DNA from 2 places in the Acidovorax sp. GW821-FHT10A04 genome. Region 2 is predicted to be linked to the other one. Evidence: predicted binding sites of a transcription regulator. Region 2 holds the regulator's gene; the other holds the start of a gene.
The links. The regulator sigma-54, encoded in region 2, starts transcription at its own class of promoters, with help from an activator protein. The targets are predictions, from matches to a motif close to TGGCANGNAANCTGCTTT.
Positions count from the first base shown of each region.

Region 1: AC07PF_RS05420 (pilin) is a predicted target of sigma-54. The motif match lies at 1,971-1,988, and genes of this name have one in related genera.

Region 1 is NZ_JBWKNZ010000002.1:215,630-218,816, reverse strand. It holds gene AC07PF_RS05425 (fused MFS/spermidine synthase) at 1-1,843, opposite strand, end outside; gene AC07PF_RS05420 (pilin) at 1,998-2,561, shown strand; gene moaC (cyclic pyranopterin monophosphate synthase MoaC) at 2,661-3,167, opposite strand.
Region 2 is NZ_JBWKNZ010000008.1:31,999-35,185, reverse strand. It holds gene AC07PF_RS17615 (hypothetical protein) at 1-257, shown strand, start outside; gene AC07PF_RS17610 (VOC family protein) at 257-646, shown strand; gene AC07PF_RS17605 (RNA polymerase factor sigma-54) at 647-2,248, opposite strand; gene lptB (LPS export ABC transporter ATP-binding protein) at 2,312-3,094, opposite strand; gene lptA (lipopolysaccharide transport periplasmic protein LptA) at 3,091-3,187, opposite strand, start outside.

The DNA of each region.
Region 1 (3,187 bases), on a different contig from region 2:
GCCCAGCAAAATAAGCCTTGGCATCATCGATAACAATATGAGAGCGCTTGTCCTGGTAGGCGCGCTCCACACGTGGTCCGAAAGCCTTGGCGCCTTCGACCATGGCCGGCTCTATTTCTATCGTGTCAACCTGTTCCACGCGGTTATCGCCAAGCACGGTATGGGTCGTCATGCCGGAGCCGAAACCGATGATGCCAACCTTTTTTGGTGCGTCGTGCAAGGACAATGGCACCCCCCCCAGCAGCACCATCGTTGGTTCGTCTGGCGTGGGAGGCCGGTCAGTCATCTGGACGGCTGCATCTGTCTTGCCATTGGTGGAAATGGATGCGGCGCCGCTTTGGGACAAAAGCACTGCCACGCTGGCTGTCTTCCCATCTCTGTAATAGGGGACCTGGTCACCTTTATTAATGCTTGCCTTCCCGTGCCGATACACCCCGGACGCAACGGTCATGGGATCAAAGGGGACCCGAATAGCTACCACCAGTGCACAAGCGGCTACCATCGCCGCCATGGCGAATTGAAGCTTGGAGCGATTGCCATCGGCATGCAAGCGCAGCAGGTAAAGGCCAATGGCGATATCCACGAGCGCAGCCACGCACAAGGCCAGTTTCAGGCCAAGATTGGGTATCAGCAAATGGATGGCGAGAAATACGCCGACGATGGATCCAAGTGTGTTCCAGGCATAGACGCGGCCAATGGCGCGTTCTCCAAATCCTTCTTTCAACAGTGCCACGGTGAACAGAGGCAAAGTCGTGCCAGCGAAAAAGGCTGCGGGCAGCATGATGGCCATGGAAACGGCTGCAGTGCCGAAGTTGAAAAGGGCGTACCCGCCATCGGTCTTTGACAATGCGCCCATCAGCCAGCCGACCCATGAAAATGCATTGGCATACACGAGCAAAGACGCAAGTGCTGCGGCGCCCATGAACACCTGCATCCATCCCACCAATCGCAATGGAGCATCCGTGCTGTCGGCTCGGTGCCGCACCCACAAACCGCCGAGCGCAATCCCCGCGATGAACGAGGCCAGCATGAGCTCGAACGCGTGCATGGTGCTGCCGACAGCCATGCTGAGCATCCGGATCCAGATGATTTCGTAAGCAAACGAGGCAGCCCCCGAAAGAGCGGTGCCCAGGAGGACCAAGCGCAGCAATGGGTTGCTGGCAACGCGCTGATCCAACTCGGAGACGGTAGAAGTTGCTGGAGCGGGTTCTGGCGCTCGGGCCAGCCACCAGGCCATACCGGCGACGGCAAGATTCAAGACGCCGGCTGCGGTCATGGCACCGGGCAGGCCGGCGAAGGGGATGAGTACGAAAACGGAAACCAGGGCGCCTGCGGCCGCGCCAATACTGTTGGTGAAATAGAGTCCACCCAGCATGTGACCTTGGCTGCTCGGAAAGCGCCGGATCAGACCTCCGCTCATCAAGGGAAAGGTCATGCCCAGCAAAATGGTCTGCGGCAGTATCAACAAGGCTGCCACAGCCCACCGTGCAAGGTTGATCGCCCAAGGCTCGCCAAGCGCCGGAATCAAGGTGTCGTAGCTGAAGGCGCTGACCCGCGTAAAAAGCCAGTGAAATGTAAGACCCAATAGCCCGATGACGCCCTCGATCACGGCGTATCCGCGTATCAGGTTGCGCCAGTGTTGCCCCGCAGATGCGATCCAGGCCGCCCCTGCAGCCATCCCCCCCATGAAGATGGCCAGCACCAAAGCTTGCGCATAGGCTGCATGTCCCAGAAAGAGCCCCAGATAGTGTGACCAAATGGACTGATAAATGAGACCTGCGAAACCAGACAGGACAAAAATGGCGAACAAGCAGAGTCGAGAATTACGGTGCGTGGGACTCATCAAGGGGGCTCCGGGGGGAAACAAGACGGAAATGTGCCACTATTACAAGCAAAAACCCCGCCTGCAGAAGCAATGAATGCCATTGCTGATCGTGATGATGGCAGTGGGATCGAGGCCGATGTAAGGCGGGAATGCTATTTGCTTGTGCATCAGCATGTTACGAGGCACGCAAATGATAAAACACCGGCGTTCAAAGGGCTTTACCCTGATAGAACTCATGATCGTGGTGGCGATCATCGGCATATTGGCTGCAGTTGCATTGCCGGCCTATCAGGTTTTCACGACCCGGGCACGGGTGACTGAGGGATTGTCGATTGCTGACACTGCCAAGCACGAAATCAGCGCCGGAGCTGCCGCTTCGCCCGACCTGGCAAGTGCCATTGCGACCTGGAACTCCCAAGCCAACAACAAGGGCGCGACAAGCAAGTATGTCACTAGCGTGCTGGCGACTGCGGCACCAGGGGCTTCCACGGATGGGGAAATCACGATTACCTTCAATGGCACTGCCGGCCCGATCAATGGGCGTACCCTGGTGCTGACTCCTTGGATACGAAGCGCGGCTGCTGCCACGGCTCTGGGTTCTTCCTATGCCGCCAACGTGACGGGCGCGATCGACTGGAGTTGCCAATCCGAAAGCAGTGCCATCTCAACGGCTCGTGCCATGGTGGGTACTTTGGGATCGTTGCCCGCCAAATTTGCTCCGCCCGACTGCCGCTGAAAAAGGATTCATTTCACGGCTTGTGGTGTCCGTCGCAAGCTATCCTTTTTGGAGACGCGGCGTTCGATACATGAGGGTCGGTTGATTCTGCAGTGCTTTCTACGGCCAGCTTCCTGACTTTCCCCCCTGCTTTCCCACCACCCGGACCCCCTCCACCACCATCCCCCGGTCCACCGCCTTGCACATGTCGTAAATGGTCAGCAAGGCAACCTGCACCGCCGTCAGCGCTTCCATCTCGACGCCTGTCGGCCCCACGGTTTCCACCGTGGCCGTGCAGGTTATCCCCGTCGCCCCCGGGTGCTGGACGCCAGCCACTTCAAACTCCACCGCCACCCTTGTCAGCGCCAGTGGATGGCACAGTGGAATCAGATCACTCGTCTTCTTCGCGGCCTGGATGCCGGCAATCCGTGCGATGCCCAGCACGTCGCCTTTCTTCGCGGTGCCGGCCTCGATGATGGCCAGCGTGGCTGGCTGCATCTCGATGCGGCCGGTGGCGATGGCGACGCGGTGGGTCGCGGGTTTGGCGCCCACGTCCACCATGTGGGCCTGGCCCTGGGCGTCGAAATGGGTAAGGGTTGGCGGGGTGGTGGGGTCGGGCTTGGACATGGGAAGCTGGTTGCTGGGGC
Region 2 (3,187 bases):
CCCAGCCCAAGGCCGTCGAGAGCGACCTGCCCCTCAAAGACCTGGGTGCCGCGGGCAAGGTGGGCTACTACTTCTCGGCCACCGACCGCGCCCCCGAGCCGGACGGCTACAAGCACCTGACCCAGGGCGTGCTGGGCATGAACGAGCTGCGCGTGACCTTCACGGTGCTTGTCAACGGCGCTCCGCAGGAGCCTACGGCCCAGGCGCTGGAGCTGCTGCGCTCGCTGCGTCGCGCACCGGCCACGAAAGCGCCCTGATGGTGGCGGCCTCTTCTTCCGTGCCGCCCATCCTCGGCACCGTGATGCTCTACGCACGCGACATGCAGCGCACTGCGGCCTTCTACCGCACGCATTTCGGCCTGGAAACCACGGGCGAGGTGGTGGAAGGATTGATCGAACTGAATGCCCCCCAGGGTGGCGCCAGCATCCTCATCCACCAGGCGGCCAAGAGCGTGAAGCTGGGCCAGGCGGGGGTGAAGCTGTGCTTTCATGTGCCTGACGTGGAAGCCTTCAAGGCCCATGCGCTGGCGCAGGACCTGGCCTTCGGCCCCACGCACCAGGCCAACGGCTATGCGTTCGCCAACGCCAAGGACCCGGACGGCAATGCCGTCAGCATCTCCAGCCGGGCTTTCCGCCATGGGACCTGATCAGAGCGCCTTGCGCAGGTTGGCCGGCGCGATCTTGAGCGCCTCGCGGTACTTGGCCACGGTGCGGCGCGCGCACTCGATGCCCTGCTCCTTGAGCATCTCGGCGATCTGGCTGTCCGACAGCGGCTTGGCCGGGCTTTCGGCCGCGACGAACTGCTTGATGAGGGCACGCACGGCCGTGCTCGATGCATTGCCGCCGGTCTCGGTGCCCAGGCCCGAACCGAAGAAGTACTTGAGCTCGTAGGTGCCGATGGGCGTGGCCATGTACTTGGCCGTGGTCACGCGGCTGATGGTGGACTCGTGCAGGCCCAGCTCGTCGGCGATGTCGCGCAGCACCAGCGGGCGCATGGCCAGTTCGCCATGGGTGAAGAAGCTCTTTTGCCGCTCGACGATGGCGCGCGAGACGCGCAGGATGGTGTCGAAGCGCTGCTGGATGTTCTTGATGAACCAGCGCGCCTCCTGCAGCCGCTGCTGCATGGCCTGGTGGCCCTCGCCGCCCTTGTGGCCACGCAGGGCGCCGGCATAGATGTCGTGCACGCGCAGGCGCGGCATCACGTCGGGGTTCAGCGCCACGATGAAGTTGTGCTGACCGTCGCGGCCATTGGCGCGCCCAGCCTTGCGCACGATGACGTCGGGCACGATGATGTTGCGCTCCACATCGACGAACTTGCGTCCCGGGCGCGGCTCCAGCCGCGCGATCAGGGCCATGGCGGCGCGCGTGCGCTCCTCGCCGTCGCCGCACAGTTGCGTGAGGCGGCGGATGTCGCGGCGCGCCAGCATCTCCAGCGGCTGCTGGCACACGCGCAGCGCGGTCTGCACGGTGTCGGGGTCGGCATCGCTGTCTTCGTCGGCCGCCAGGGCCGTGAGCTGCAGCGTGAGGCATTCACCGAGGCCACGTGCACCCACGCCCACGGGCTCCAGGCTCTGCAGCAGGCGCAGCGCCACGGTGAAGCGGTGCACCAGCTCCTCGATCTGCTCCAGGTCGTCCGGGCCGGCCAGGGCGATGGCCAGCTCTTCCAGCGGCTCCTCGAGGTAGCCATCGTCGTTGAGCGATTCGATCAGGAAGCGCAGCGCCGCGCGGTCCACCTCGGAAAGACGCAGCGACAGGGCCTGGCGGTGCAGGAAGGCGGTTAGCGATTCGTGGGTGCGGGCCAGCTCGGTGGCGTCGGCCTCGTCGCCCTCGGCATCGTTGCGGTTGCGGGCCGGCGCATCGCCACCCCACTCGGCATCGTTGGGGGACACGTCCACGGTGCCATCGCCGCTCCAGTCAGGCTCGTCGCTGGCGCTGCTGCCCAGTTCCGCGTCACTCTGGGGTGCATCGGGGACCGACTCGCTCGGCGTGCTGGAACCCGGTGCGTTGGAATAGACCGCGTCGTCAGCGCTGTAGTCGTCCGGCTGCACGGGCGCATCGGCCGTGTCCACGCCGAATTCTTCGCGCGGCGCCTCGTCGGCATTGCGCTCGAGAAAGGGGTTTTCGTCGAGCATCTGCTCGACCTCCTGGCCCAGCTCCAGCGTGGACAGCTGCAGCAAGCGGATGGACTGCTGCAGCTGGGGCGTGAGCGCCAGGTGCTGCGATACGCGCAGGGACAGGCCGGGCTTCATCGCACAGCCCCGGTGGGCTGCCGCGAAGGCAGGTGCATGGCGAACGTGCGGTCCATCGGTCTGCTACATGCGGAAGTGTTCACCCAGGTACACCCGGCGCACTTCGGCGTTGTCGACGATTTCGGACGGGGTTCCCTGGGCCAGCACGTGGCCGTCGCTGATGATGAAGGCGTGGTCGCAGATGCCCAGCGTCTCGCGCACGTTGTGGTCGGTGATGAGCACGCCGATGCCACGTGCCTTGAGAAAACCGATGATGCGCTGGATCTCGATCACCGCGATGGGGTCGATGCCGGCAAACGGTTCGTCCAGCAGGATGAAGCGTGGCTGCGTGGCCAGCGCGCGGGCGATCTCCACGCGGCGGCGCTCACCGCCGGACAGGGCCAGCGCAGGCGAGGCGCGCAGATGCTCCACGCGCAACTCCGTGAGCAGGGCCGTGAGGCGCTCCTCGATGGCCGCGCGCGGCAGCGGCTGGCCATCCTCGCCACGCTGCAGTTCGAGCACGGCACGCACGTTTTCTTCGACCGTGAGCTTGCGGAAGATCGAGGCTTCCTGCGGCAGGTAGGACAGGCCCAGGCGCGAGCGCCGGTGGATGGGCATGTGGGCCACCGAGTGGCCATCGATGCGGATGTCGCCGGCATCGCTGCGCACCAGGCCCACGATCATGTAGAACGAGGTGGTCTTGCCCGCGCCATTGGGGCCCAGGAGCCCCACGACCTCGCCCTTTTGCACGACCAGCGACACATCCTTGACGACCTTGCGGCTGCCGTAGGACTTTTCGAGGTGGTGCACCTCCAGCCGGCTTTCCGCCGGTGAGCCGGCGACGGTGCTCACGTCAGGCCCGCTCACTTGGCGCCGCCGCTCAGGCTGTTGCTGGGGCGCAGGGTCGTGCCCGGTGCCGGGGTGGCAGGGGCAGCGGCGCTGGCCGGAGTTTCCTTGGGC